2 regions of the Mesorhizobium sp. P160927 genome follow, and region 2 is predicted to be linked to the other one. Evidence: riboswitches for the same ligand, from Rfam matches in the RefSeq annotation. Region 2 holds a riboswitch; the other holds the start of a gene.

Region 1 (7,238 bases), 1.6 Mb from region 2:
GATCCGGCTATGAAGGCCGTCTGTGCAACCACGGCCCGCTCCAGCATTGGCGGGTTCAGGAAAGCGCCACGGTTGACGCAGGCGGTGCCACGGCCACCCTTCACCGAGACATATGAGGAGAGCAGGACCTCGAGCGCCGGATTGTCGTCGAACCATGTCAGCGTCCGTGCGAGCCGGTGCGGCAGGAAGAGATCGTCCGAATCGAGAAAAGTCACCACGGGCGCCCGGGCTAGCTCGATGCCGGCATTCCTGGCGGCATTGGCGCCGCGCCACTTCGCGCCGACATAGATCAGCCGGGTATCATGGATGCGGGCGAGCGCCGCCTCGGTCCCGTCCGTCGAACCATCGTCGACGACGATATGTTCAAATCGCGGCATGCTCTGGGAGAGCACGCTTTCGACGGCGCGGAGCACCGTTTCGCGCCGGTTGTGAGTCGGCGTGATCACCGTGATGAGGGGCGCCTGTTCGGTCTTCCCGATCATATCGCGCCGGCCGCCTTCATCGCGTAAACACCCTTCGCGCCAGGTCCTTTGATCATGGGGATGGCTAAATGGATCGGACTTCCCCCTGGATGGGCCTCCTCGGATTCGGTGCGACGCTACAAAAAACAACCTGCCATGTCACCCCGTCGTGCCGTCGTTCGACCGACCAGGCATGATGAATTCCGGCTCCTGGCGCTTCAACTGCAACACTTTCGCGCCGCAGGAAGTAGCGCGGCCGCCTCAAAGGATTGGCAGTCTCGCCTGCGGTGTCCATTTCATTAGCGCTTCAGCAGGAACACTGCCTGCTGGCCAAAGAAATTCCAGAACCACCATGGCATCGACAGGCCGATCTTCTGGCCGTTGGCGTCGAGCGCGGTCGCCTTCTCCACTGTCGCGCCAAGCTCTTCGCACAAGTTGACGAAGTCGCGGATCGTGCAGAAGTGGATGTTGGGCGTGTCGTACCAAGAATAGGGCAGGTCGCTGGTCACAGGCATGCGGCCCTTGACGAACAGCGACAGGCGCACCCGCCAGTGACCGAAATTGGGGAAGGACACGATCGCCCGGTTGCCGATCCTGAGCAGCTCGTCGAGCACCAGCTTCGGGTTGCGGGTGGCCTGCAGGGTCTGCGACAGAACGACGAAGTCAAAGCCCTTGTCGGGATAGAATTCGAGATCGGTGTCGGCATCGCCCTGGATGACACTGAGACCGCGCGCCACGCATTCGTTGACGCCACGCTGCGACAGCTCGAGACCACGACCGTCGACCTGCTTGGTGTCTTGCAGCAATTCGAGCAACGAGCCGTCGCCCGAGCCGACGTCGAGCACACGCGATTGCGGCGGGATGAGGTTGGCGACGACCTCAAGGTCGACGCGCTGGCTGCCGTTGACGCTCATGGCTTCGCCTCCGGAACGGCGCATGACCTTGGTCCGAAAAGTCCGCAACTTTTCAGGGTCATGGCTTCGCCTTTCTGTTTGGCGCATGACCTTGGTCCGAAAAGTCCGCAACTTTTCAGGGTCATGCGCTGAGCCCCCTGGCGCGCGCGGCCGAGCCGATGAAGCCGTTGATGGCGGCAAACAGTTCCGGCTCGTCGAGCAGGAAGGCGTCGTGGCCGCGATCGGTCTCGATCTCGACGAAGGATACCGAGGCGCCGGCGGCGTTGAGTGCGTGGACGATGGAGCGGCTCTCTTCGGTCGGGAACAGCCAGTCCGATGTGAAGGACACCAGGCAAAAGCGGGTTTTCGTGCCGGCGAAGGCGTCGGCCAGCCGGCCGCCATGGTCGGCGGCGAGGTCGAAATAATCCATCGACCGCGTCATGTAGAGATAGGAGTTTGCATCGAAGCGGTCGACGAAGGTCATGCCCTGGTGGCGCAGATAGCTCTCGATCTGGAAGTCGGCATCGAAGCCGAAGGTCAGCGCTTCGCGGTCCTGCAAATTGCGGCCGAATTTGCGGTGCAGGGCGGCTTCCGACAGATAGGTGATGTGGGCGGCCATACGCGCCACCGCCAGCCCTTTCTCCGGACGCTTGCCATGCTCGAAATATTTGCCGCCATGCCAGTCCGGATCGGCCATCACAGCCTGCCGCCCGACTTCGTGGAAGGCGATGTTCTGTGACGAATGGCGCGCCCCGGTGGCGATCGGCAGCGCCGAGAACACGCGCTCGGGATAGCTCGACGCCCATTCCAGAACCTGCATGCCGCCCATCGAGCCACCGAGCACGCAGAAAAGTTTCTCGATGCCGAAATGGTCGATCAGCATCTGCTGCGCGCGCACCATGTCACGGATGGTGATGACCGGCAGGTCGAGGCCATAGGGTTTACCCGTGGCCGGATTGGTAGAGGCCGGACCGGTGGAACCCAGGCAGCCGCCGATGACATTGGAGCAGATGACGAAGAAACGGCTGGTATCGATGATCTTGCCCGGTCCGATCAGCACTTCCCACCAACCGGGCTTGCCGGTTACCGGATTGGTGCTGGCGACATGCTGGTCACCGGTCAGCGCATGACAGACGAGGATGGCATTGGAACGGGCATCGTTCAGCGTGCCATAGGTCTGGTAGGCGATCTGGAACGGCGACAGCAGCGTGCCGGCGTCGAGCTTGAGCGGCTTGTCGGGCCCGAACCGCAACACCGGGCTCGACGGTTGGTCGGCCTCGTTGTTGGTCTTTCCTGCACGCAGAGCGGCCATCACGTCCCTCTTGCTGCACCGTGCGCTCGTGGAAATCGCTGCCGATCTCCGCCGCCGATGCGTCCGTCCGTCCGGTCGCGGACAACAAAAAACCGGCATTGCCTTCGCAAAGCCGGTTACGTCACGCAAACGGCCCTTTAGCGAATTGTTTAACGTGGCTGCAAGCCGACCGGCCAAATCACCACGGAACTGTCATGGTCTTTCTAGAACCCGCCTGCCTCGCCGTCAATGGCGGCGGCTGGCACCACTGCCACCTCTCGACATTGCGAGCCATGGCTTGTATTTCCGCAGCGGCCTCCGGATGGAGGCGTTTTCGACGGAATTTGCAAGATATGAACCAGACACCGGATCAGGCACGTCCAACTCCGCGCGCGGGCATCATGGACATAGAAGCCTATGTGCCCGGCAAAAGCTCGGCACCCGCCGGTGTCGCCAAGGTTTACAAGCTGTCGTCGAACGAGAATCCGCTTGGGCCTTCGCCGAAGGCGATCGAGGCCGCGCGCGAAGTCGCCGGCAAGCTCGACATCTATCCCGACGGTACCGCCAGGCGGTTGCGCGAGGCAATCGCCGAGGTGCATCGCCTCAACGCGCAAAACATCATCTGCTCCAATGGGTCGGACGAAATCCTCGGCCTGTTGGCGCAGACCTATCTCGCGCCCGGCGACGAGGCTATGTTCACCGAGCACGCCTTCATGGTCTACAAGATCTACATCCAGTCGGCAGGCGCTACCCCGGTCGTGGTCAAGGAGACCAACGAGCGCGCCGACATCGATGCGATGCTGGCGGCCGTCACGCCGCGCACGAAAATCGTGTTCCTGGCCAACCCCAACAACCCGACCGGCACCTATGTGCCGTTCCAGGAGGTGCGCCGCCTTCACGCCGGACTGCCGGGAAACGTGCTTCTGGTGCTCGACGCGGCCTACGCCGAATATGTTCGCCGCAACGATTACGAAGCCGGCATTGAGCTGGCCGGCAGCGCCGAGAACGTGGTGATGACCCGCACCTTCTCCAAGATCGGGCTGGGTGGCGCGCGCATCGGCTGGATGTATGGTCCCCTGCATATAGTCGACGCCATCAATCGTGTGCGCGGCCCCTTCAACGTCAATGCTACAGCGATCGAGGCCGGCATCGCCGCGATCCGCGACCGTGCCCATGTCGAGCGAAGCGTGGCGCATAACGAGACCTGGCTCACCTGGCTGAGCGGCGAAATGGCCGGGCTGGGGCTGCGCGTGACGCCGAGCGTCGGCAATTTCCTGCTCATTCATTTTCCCGACGATCAGAAGCATTCCGCGGCGGCGGCTGACGATTATCTGAGCGCGCGCGGCTATATATTGCGGCGCGTTTCAGGCTACGGCTTTCCCAACGCGCTTCGCATGACGGTCGGTACCGAAGAGGCCAATCGCGGCGTTGTCGCCGAGCTCACGACATTCCTGAAAAGCTAGAACGTCTGAAAAGCTGGAACACCATGGCATCACCGATGTTCGAAAAGATCGCGCTGGTCGGCATTGGCCTGATCGGCTCGTCTCTGGCCCGCGTCATCCGACGCGAGGGTTTGGCTCGCCATGTCGCCGTCTCGACGCGCAGCCCGGCAACGCTTAAGCGAGCCGAGGAACTGGGCCTTGGCGATTCCTACACCATCGATGCCGAGGACGCGGTGCGTGATGCCGATCTGGTCGTTGTCTCGGTGCCGGTCGGCTCATCCGGCGCTGTAGCGGAGGAAATCGCGCCGGCGCTGAAAAAGGGGGCGATCCTCACCGATGTCGGCTCGACCAAGGCCTCGGTTATCGCGCAGATGCAGCCGCATGTGCCCGAAGGCGTCCATTTCATTCCCGGCCATCCGCTGGCGGGCACCGAAAAATCCGGCCCGGATGCCGGATTTGCCGACTTGTTCGACAATCGCTGGTGCATCTTCACGCCGGTGCCGGGCACCGATCCGGATGCGCTGGAACGGCTGTCGGAATTCTGGCGCCGCTGCGGCGCCAACATCGACACGATGGACCCGCAGCATCACGACATGACGCTGGCCATCGTCTCGCATCTGCCGCACATCATCGCCTACAACATCGTCGGCACCGCCGACGATCTGGAATCGGTGACCAAGACGGAAGTGATCAAATATTCCGCCTCCGGTTTTCGCGATTTCACGCGTCTGGCTGCCTCCGATCCGACCATGTGGCGAGACGTGTGCCTGCACAACAAGGATGCCATCCTGGAGATGTTGGCGCGGTTCTCGGAAGACCTGGCGTTCCTGCAGCGCGCCATCCGCTGGGGGGACGGCGACAAACTCTTCGACCTGTTCACCCGAACACGCGCCGTGCGCCGCTCGATCATCGAGGCGGGCCAAGATATCGACGCGCCCGATTTTGGCCGCCAGGCGGTCGAGCATCCGGCAAAGAGCTAGGTGATTTTAACCGGCCAGGCCGTTGCCATCATGGCGAGCGTCTCCGCCCGATCGGGCGCGCCCAGCCGGCCGCCGAAGCGCAGGCACTTGAGCGCGGCGGCCGCGCTGGCAAAGCGCAGTGCGTGCTCGACCGCCATGGCTTCCGCCAGCCCGACGGCAAAGGCGCCATGAAAGACATCGCCGGCGGCCAGCGTATCGACCGCCTTGATCCTCGGTGCCTCGACATGGCGGGATGATCCGGTGCTTCGCTCGAACCACCAGGTACCCGCCGCGCCGCCGGTGACCGCGACGAACGCATCGGTGCGGGACGCCAGATCGATGCAGGCGGTCTCCAGATCCAGCGCGTGGCCGCATATGATGCGGACCGCCGGCTCGGAGGCGACGATGTGCGAGGCCAGCGGCAATAATCGCTCCAGTACCGCCAGGGGCGCGGTATCGGCATCGAGTATAGCTGGGCGGCCGGCGGCGCGCGCCGCCTTCAGGGCAAGTGCCGCGGCGCCCGGCCAGCGCACGTCGGCCAGTACCGTGTCGAATGCCGTTATGTCGGTGAACGGCAAAACCTCGGGATCAGCCTGAGCGCGCGCGTCGTAGAAAGGCACGATGATCCGCTCGCCATGCGCATCGACCAGGATCGAGGCCAGTGCCGAGCGGGCGCCGCTGACGCGGCGTACATGGCTGCAATCGACGCCTTCGGCCTCTATCCCGGCAATCAGCAGATCGCCGACCGGATCGTCGCCGGCGCTCGCCCATAGCGACACCTCGGCACCCAGGCGATGCGCGGCGCAGGCCGCGCTCGTGGCCATGCCCGAGGCGATCTGGACGCCGTCCGAGGCGATGAACTTTCCTTGATGCGTGGGCAGCGATTCGACACGAAGAATAGTGTCAAGCGTCAGTGCGCCGACGCTCAGGAGCTTTGCCGGCCTCTCCATCCGTTAGTTGACCGGTTTGATCTTGCCCAGCGGAATGAAGCCAAGGGAAGCCTTGCCCTTGATCACTTTCAGCGGCATCGACGGTTCGCTGCCAAGCAGTGCCAGGGCGCCAAAACCCTGCTCGATCGCATTCTTCTGCTCGGGTATGGCGCCAGCAAGAATAGATGCCACTGCCTTGGGATCCTTGATCCTAATCATCAGGTCGGCGTCGACCAAGCCTTCGGCATCGACCGACAGCGGCCCGGAAACGGTCACGCGCGCCGTGCCGGACGACAGATCGAGGTTTCGGATTTCGATCCGCTGGCCGCGCAGGCTTTTCACCTGCGTGCCGATCAGCGCCACGCCGTTCTTCAGTGTCACGTCGCCGCTGGCATCGAGCGCCGGCAACACCCGCCCGCCGATCGCGTCGGCATCGATCTCGAGATCGCCAAAGCTGCCGACATAGTCGAGATCGCCGTTGTTGGGCTGCAACTGGCCTGACGCTTTGCCGGCACTGAACAGTTCCACCGGATCGGTGTCGTCGGCCGGGTCGGTCTGGCCCGACAGGCCCTCGGCCTGCAGCGCTACACGCCGCGGCAGCGGGTACCACAATTTGACGTTGGCCTGCAGATTGTCCCAGTCGATCCAGAGTGGCATCATGCCGGGGACTGAGGTCCGGAGCGGACCGCGTAGATTGGCAACAGGCGACAAAGGCTGGACAATCTGAGCGACGGCGTTGAAGGCGCCGGCCGAGGCGGCAATGTTTTTGGCATCGTCTTCATACGCCAGACTGTCGCAGGAGAGCGTGAAGCTCAGGGGATAGCCACCGACCTGGAGATTGGCGCAACCGGCCTCGATCCCGCTCTTGTTGAGCGTGGCAGCCACCTTGCCGGCCTCGGACCGGACCCTGTTGGCAAGATAGAACCAGCCGGCGCTGTAAACGGCGAACAGCACGAGGATGAACGTGGCAAGCCACCACAGCCGGCGACGGTTACCCGGTTGGCGTTCGTCACTTGACGTCATGCTTTGGCTCTCATTAACGCATGGATGGTGTGGACGGATTCTCAGGTTCCGAACACTAGGTAGACAGAGATGGATGGAAAAAACACCGGTTACCGGTGCGGTGCTGCCATTCTTTAACAATCAGGCGCGGTGATATGGGCGATTTTTGGGTGTTCGGCTACGGTTCGCTGATCTGGCGGCCGGGTTTCGCTCATGTCGAGACACGACGCGCCCGTCTGAACGGCTATCGCCGCTCGCTCT
Region 2 (7,238 bases):
GAAAACGGCCGCGACGCGGGCCGACTTCCGGAGTGACCAGATCTCGATGGAACTCACTCTCATATCCGCCTCGCTTTCGACCGCACTCATCCTCTCAAACGCTGCCAGCATCCTGCTTGCCGCTTCACAGCTGAAACGGCGCGCCACGATCGCCCCGCCGGCGGGCAGATCGCCGGCGGTGTCGATTGTCGTCCCGTCGCGCGGCGTCGAGCCCTTCACACGTGAGACGCTGGAACGCGCCTTCGCGCTCGACTGGCCACGCTACGAACTGATCTTCTGCGTCGCCCATGCCGACGACCCGGTGGTCAAACTGATAAACAGAGCGATTGCCCGGTTTCCGCAGGTGCCGGCCCGGCTGTTGATCGGCGACGATCGTGTCAGCGCCAATCCCAAGCTCAACAATTGCGTCAAAGGCTGGGAAGCTGCGCGCCACGACTGGGTCATTCTTGCCGATTCCAACGTTCTGATGCCTAGGGACTATGTCGAGCACATGATGGCGGCGTGGCGGCACCGTACCGGCCTTGTCTGTTCGACGCCGATCGGCTCCAGGCCAGATGGTTTCTGGGCCGACGTCGAATGCGCCTTCCTGAACACATTGCAGGCCCGCTGGCAGTATGCCGGCGAGGCGCTCGGCCTCGGCTTCGCGCAGGGCAAGAGCATGCTGTGGAACAAGCCGATGCTGGACGCCAATGGCGGCATCCGCGCGCTGGCCGCCGAGATCGCCGAGGACGCCGCCGCGACCAAGCTGGTGAACGGCCTCGGCCTGCGTGTCAACCTCGTTGCGGCGCCCTTCGAGCAGCCGCTCGGCCAGCGCACGTTTCGCGAGATCTGGTCGCGCCAGGCCCGCTGGGCGCGCCTGCGCCGCGTCACCTTCCCGCTGTTCTTCGCGCCCGAGATCCTGACTGGTGCGGCGGTCCCGCTGGTTCTTGCGCTGGTTGCGGCGGGGAGCGCCGGCGTCAGCCTCTGGGCGACCGCGATTGCCGTGCTGGCGGCGTTCTATCTTCCGGAATGCGCTCTGGCCCTGGCCAAGGGTTGGCACGTCTCGACGCGCATGATCGCGGCGACGGTCGCGCGGGACGTCATGCTCCCGGCCATCTGGGCGCGCGGCTGGCTCGGCGGCGCCGTCGACTGGCGCGGCAACGCCATGACCATCCGGACCAAGACGGCGGAGCTGGAGGAGACGCCGTCGAGCGCCTGATTGCTGCTGACGACGCTGCCTGGACGAAACCTATTTGGCGGCCTTCAATGCTTGCGCGATATCTTCCAGCAGATCGTCCGTATCCTCCAGGCCGACCGACAGCCTGAGCGTACCGGGCCCGATGCCGAGTTCGGCGCGGGCCTCGTCGTTCAAATTCTTGTGGGTGGTCGTCGCCGGGTGGGTGATCAGGCTCTTGGCATCGCCCAGATTGTTCGAGATCAGCACGATGTCGAGGGCGTTCTGCAGGGCGAAGGCCGCCGGCTTGCCGCCCTTGACGTCGAGGCAGATCAGCGTCGAGCCACCCGACATCTGCTTCTTGACGATATCGGCCTGCGGGTGGTCGGCGCGGCCGGGATAGATGACGCGGGCGATCTGCGGCTGCTCGGCCAGGAAGTCGGCGATCTTGCCGGCGCTCTCGGTCTGCTGGCGCACGCGCAGCGGCAAGGTCTCGAGGCCCTTCAGCAAGGTCCAGGCGTTGAACGGCGACAGGCTGGGGCCCGTGTGGCGGAAATAGTCGTGCAGGTTCTCGTCGATCCACTTCTTGTCCGACAGGATGACGCCGCCCAGGCAGCGGCCCTGGCCGTCAATATGCTTGGTGGCCGAGTAGACGACGATGTGCGCACCAAGCTGCAATGGCTTCTGCTGTAGGGGCGTGGCGAAGACATTGTCGACGACCAGCCGCGCGCCGATCGAATTGGCAAGCGAGGCGACGGCGGCGATGTCGACGACCTCGAGCGTCGGGTTGGTCGGGCTCTCCAGGAAGAACAGCTTGGTGTTCGGCCTGACCGCCTTTTCCCAATTGGCGATCTCGGTGCCGTCGATCAAGGTCGCCTCGATGCCATAGCGCGGCGCCAGCGTCTCGACCACCCAGCGACAGGAGCCGAACAGCGCGCGCGCGGCCACGATGTGGTCGCCGGCCTTGACGCTGCACAGAAGGGCCGCCGTCACCGCCGCCATGCCCGACGCCGTGGCGCGCGCGTCTTCGGCGCTTTCAAGCGCGCACATGCGCTTTTCGAACATGTCGACGGTCGGGTTGGCGTAGCGCGAATAGATGAAACCAGGCTCTTCGCCCTTGAAACGGGCTTCGGCGGCCTGCGCCGTCTGATAGACATAACCCTGGGTCAGGTACATCGCCTCGGAGGTTTCGCCGAAGCCGGAACGCAGGGTTCCGCCATGCACGAGTGCCGTCTGAGGTTTCCAGTTGCGCTTCTTGGTGCTCATCGCTTTGTTCCAGACACAAAAAAACCGGCCGCGAAAGTCGCAACCGGTCCATACGGCCTTGCGGCCCGACGGTCCTTTAGCGACTTGTTTAACGTGGCTGCAAGCCGACCGGCCAAATCACCACGGGATAACGACCCTTTAGACCCGCGCCACGCTTGCGTCAATTGCCGGCTTCATTAAGACGTTTGTACCAAGGCAGGTTCCGCAAAAGTGCCCGGCGGTTTTGCGGCGAGAATCTGCAACAAACAAGAACCTGCAACCAAAGAGACCAGTCTTGGGGCGGAGCCAGACTTTGCGGCAGACAGGCATTCTTCCCGATCAGGACATTTCGGCGTTGTCCCGGTCCGGCGCGCTGAAGTCGCCGCGTGCACTCGATGCCGACCAGATCCAGCCGGCGAGCCTTGATCTCCGATTGGGCGAAAAGGCCTGGCGGGTTCGCGCCTCGTTCCTGCCCGGTCCCAACCACAAGGTGTCGGAAAAGCTGGATCGGCTGCAACTGCACGAGATCAGTCTGACCGAAGGCGCGGTCCTCGAAACCGGCTGCGTCTATATTGTGCCGCTGCTCGAAAGTCTGGCGCTGCCGGCTGACATTTCGGCCTCGGCCAATCCGAAGAGCTCGACCGGGCGGCTCGACATCTTCACCCGCGTCATGACCGATCGGGGCCACGAGTTCGATAAGATCGCCGCCGGCTACAACGGTCCGCTCTATCTCGAGGTCAGCCCGCGCACCTTTCCGATCATCGCGCGCACGGGTTCGCGCCTGTCCCAGATACGCTTTCGCACCGGCAACGCGCTGCTCTCGGAAGCCGAGTTGCATGACCTGCATCGTGCCGAGATGCTGGTCGCCACGGAGCCGCCGAACATTTCCGGCGGCGGGATCGCGCTGTCGATCGACCTCAATGGCGACAAGGATGGGTTGGTCGGCTATCGCGGCAAACACCACACCGGCCTCGTCGATGTCGACAAGCGCGCCGCGCAGGACGTCCTCGACTTCTGGGAACCGATCCACAAGAGCCGCGCCGGCGAACTGGTGCTCGATCCGGACGAGTTCTACATCCTCGTCAGCCAGGAAGCGGTGCATGTGCCGCCGCTCTACGCCGCCGAGATGACGCCGTTCGATCCGCTGGTCGGCGAGTTTCGTGTCCATTATGCCGGCTTTTTCGATCCGGGTTTCGGCCATTCGGCGGCCGGCGGCACCGGCAGCCGGGCGGTGCTCGAAGTGCGCAGCCACGAAGTGCCGTTCATCCTCGACCACGGCCAGATCGTCGGCCGGCTGGTCTACGAGCACATGCTGAAGCGACCACAGGCGCTCTACGGCACCGATCTCGGCTCGAACTACCAGGCGCAGGGCCTGAAGCTGTCGAAGCATTTCCGCTCCGTGCGATGAGGTCGAAGCTGCCGATCTCCCTCTTGTGGGTCCTTGTTGTGGGAGAGATGCCCGGCAGGGCAGAGGGGACGCGAAGGATTGCTGCTCATCCCGCGATCTGTTGAGAGCCGAAGGCGTGACTGGAACCTATTGCTAGATCGGCGGGAGAGCGCCCCGCTCTGGCTTGCCCACGATGGGAAATCACCCGCTCATGGCTTCAAAGCGCCTTTACCGACACCTTCACCGGCTTCTCGATCTCGAGCGGGTTGCGCAGCGGCAGTCCGAAATCCCCGGCCTCGATCTCGAACACGTCGCCGGCCTCCGTCTTGATACCGTCGGCGAAGGATAGCGTCGCGGTGCCGAACATATGCACATGCACGTCGCCAGGCTGGCGGAAGGCCGAATATTTGAAGTGGTGGTGTTCGAGATTGGCGATGGTGTGGGACATATTCGTTTCACCCGACAGGAAGGGCTTTTCCCACAAAGCCTTGCCGTCGCGCAGGATGCGCGACGTGCCGCGGATGTCCGAAGGCAGGTCTCCGATCAGGATCTCCGGGCCGAAGGAGGCATTGCGCAGCTTGGAGTGGGCGAGGAAGAGATAGTTCACGCGCTCGGTCACATGGTCCGAGAATTCGTTCGACAAGGTGAAGCCAACGCGGAAGGGCGCCCCGTCATCGCCGATGACATAGATCCCAGCGACCTCGGGTTCCTCGCCGGCATCCTTGGCAAAGGCCGGCGACATGAGCGCCGCGCCAGGCGCGACCGCCATGGTGCCGTTGCCCTTGTAGAACCATTCCGGCTGCACGCCGACCTGGCCTTTCGCGGGCTTGCCGCCTTCCAGTCCCATGCGGAACATCTTCATGGAATCGGTAAGTTGCTCCTCGCCGTCGGTGCTGAGCTTCTTGTGCATGGAATCGCGCGTCGCGGCCGACCCCAGATGCGTCAGCCCGGTGCCGGTCAGGTGCAGATGCGCCGGGTCGGGGTGATTGATCGGCGACAGCAGGCGCCCCCTCTTGTAGGCGGCGTCGAGATCGATCGTCTCGCCAAGCCCCTTGCGTTCGATCAGGGCGGCCAGGCCGACGCCGGTGCGGGCGGCCTCCATCGCTAGCGAATAGACGCTGCGCGCCCCGTTAATGATCCGGGTCTTCCCTCCGCTGCGGGCAACGACACGGATCGTCTCGGCGTCGTCGAGAATCTGCGAGATCAGCATGATCAGTCCTCTCATTTATCTGTATCCGGCTGCCAATGGGCAAATCCTGACCGGCGCGGCGCGGAAACGCGCCACGGTTTGAAACGCTTCGTCCGGATTGCATTCGCGAGCCTGGTCCTTCCCCGGACTTCTTGGTGCCGACGGGCTGCCGGCAGCTTCGCGATCTAGAACCCGTATGCCTCCTAGTCCTCGCCCCGCCCTCAAGCCTTGTTCTTGTTGTAGACGTCGAAGATGACGGCCCCGAGCAGCACCAGGCCCTTGACCACCTGCTGCCAGTCGACATTGACGCCCATGATGGACATGCCGTTGTTCATCACGCCCATGATGAAGCCGCCGACCACCGCGCCGATGACCTGGCCGACGCCGCCCATCGCCGAGGCGCCGCCGATGAAGACGGCCGCGATCACGTCGAGTTCGCTGCCGAGGCCCGCGGCCGGCACGGCCTGGCCGAGACGTGCGGCGATGATCAGCCCGCCGAGCGCCGACAGAACGCCCATATTGACGAACACCCAGAGCGTCAGCCGCTCGGTGTTGATGCCCGACAGTTGCGCCGCCTTGGCGTTGCCCCCCATGGCGTAGATGCGGCGGCCGATGGTCATGCGCTTGGTGACGAAGACGAACAGCGAGATCAGTACGCCCATCACCAGGAGCACGATCGGCAGGCCCCGATAGGTCGCGAACTGGAAGATCAGGAAGAGCGCTAGCGCGCTGCCGACCAGCGTCTTGATGACGAACAGGGTGAAAGGCTCGGCCTCGTAACCGTGGAGTTCGCGCTTGCGTCGCGTCCTGAAGCCGAAATAGGCGTAGGCGAGCACCGCGATCAGGCCCAGCACGATTGTCGTCATGTGAAGCGTCAGGCCACTGCCCAAAACGGTTTTGCCGGCCGCGTTCACCGTCGGCGGGATCAGGGTCAGCGGACCGATGACGTCGGGAATGAAACCGGAACTCAGCGCCTTGAAACTGTCGGGAAGCGGGCCGACCGAGGAGCCGCCGCCAAGCAGCGCCTGGCAGATGCCGCGGAAGATCAGCATGCCGGCGAGCGTCACGATGAAGCTTGGTATGCGGTGATAGGCGATCCAGTACCCTTGCGCGCCACCGATCAACCCGCCGACGATGAGGCAGACGATCGAGACAACAAGCGGATTGCTGAACATGCCGAGCGGCCAGATGACCATCATCATGGCGGCAAGGGCGCCGATGAAGCCGGCGACCGATCCCACGCTGAGATCGATATAGCCGGCGACGATGACCAGCAGCATGCCGAGCGCCATCACGATGATGAACGAGTTCTGCTGAACCAGGTTGCTCAGGTTGACCGGTTTGAACAGCGTTCCCGACGTCGTGTACTGGAAGAACAGCATGATGACGATCAGCGCGATGATCAGGCCGTATTCGCGCAGGTTCGTCGTCAGCGCCGAGACGGCGACGCGAGGACCCTGCTTGACGTCCTCGGCGGTGCCGCTTTGCGGTGCGGGAGCGCTGTCTGTGCTCATGATGCTTTTCCTTCTCCGCGAACAATGGCGCGCATGATTTTTTCCTGGCTGGCGTCATTTGCCGCCATCTCGCCGACGATGCGCCCTTCGTTCATGACATAGATTCTGTCGGTGATGCCGAGGAGTTCCGGCATTTCAGACGAGATGACGATGATCGCTTTGCCCTCGGCGGCGAGGCGGGCGATGATTGTATAGATTTCGTACTTGGCGCCGACGTCGATACCGCGCGTCGGCTCGTCGAGGATCAGAACTTCCGGGTCGGCGAACAGCCATTTCGACAGCACCACCTTCTGCTGGTTGCCGCCCGAGAGATTGCCGGTCAGCTGATAGACGCTGGAGGCGCGGATATTGGTCTTCTTGCGATAGTCGTTGGCGACGCTCATTTCGCGCATATCGTCGATGACGCCGCCACTGGAAACGCCGGCGAGGTTGGCCAGCGTCACATTGTGCTTGATATGGTCGATGAGGTTCAGCCCATAGGTCTTGCGGTCCTCGGTGACATAGGCGATGCCGTTCTGCACGGCCTTGCCCACTGTGGAAAGGTCCACGGGCTTGCCGTTGAGCAGCACCTCACCGCTGATGCGCCGGCCATAGGAGCGGCCGAACAGGCTCATGGCGAATTCGGTGCGACCGGCGCCCATCAGTCCCGCAATGCCGACAACTTCGCCCTTGCGCACCTTCAGGTCGATGCTCTTGATCACTTGCCGTTCGGCATGGATCGGGTGGTAGACGGACCAGTCCTTGACCTCG

Evidence for each region. A riboswitch is a leader RNA that binds a small molecule or an ion and turns the genes downstream of it on or off. The one in region 2 is predicted to bind S-adenosylmethionine.
Region 1: it holds a riboswitch for S-adenosylmethionine, as region 2 does, so the genes downstream of both, metX (homoserine O-acetyltransferase MetX) here and AC3CB8_RS08220 (O-succinylhomoserine sulfhydrylase) in region 2, are expected to answer to the same signal.

What each region holds. Positions count from the first base shown of each region.
Region 1 covers NZ_JBYMDW010000001.1:97,817-105,054, reverse strand. The annotation lists gene AC3CB8_RS00515 (glycosyltransferase family 2 protein) at 1-482, opposite strand, end outside; gene metW (methionine biosynthesis protein MetW) at 761-1,375, opposite strand; gene metX (homoserine O-acetyltransferase MetX) at 1,497-2,666, opposite strand; SAM riboswitch at 2,784-2,861, opposite strand; gene hisC (histidinol-phosphate transaminase) at 2,999-4,108, shown strand; gene AC3CB8_RS00495 (prephenate/arogenate dehydrogenase family protein) at 4,132-5,067, shown strand; gene AC3CB8_RS00490 (sugar kinase) at 5,064-5,996, opposite strand; gene AC3CB8_RS00485 (DUF2125 domain-containing protein) at 6,000-6,998, opposite strand; gene AC3CB8_RS00480 (gamma-glutamylcyclotransferase) at 7,133-7,238, shown strand, end outside.
Region 2 covers NZ_JBYMDW010000001.1:1,661,208-1,668,445, forward strand. The annotation lists gene AC3CB8_RS08215 (ceramide glucosyltransferase) at 47-1,198, shown strand; gene AC3CB8_RS08220 (O-succinylhomoserine sulfhydrylase) at 1,229-2,419, opposite strand; SAM riboswitch at 2,476-2,553, opposite strand; gene AC3CB8_RS08225 (2'-deoxycytidine 5'-triphosphate deaminase) at 2,712-3,806, shown strand; gene araD1 (AraD1 family protein) at 4,003-4,995, opposite strand; gene mmsB (multiple monosaccharide ABC transporter permease) at 5,196-6,488, opposite strand; gene mmsA (multiple monosaccharide ABC transporter ATP-binding protein) at 6,485-7,238, opposite strand, start outside.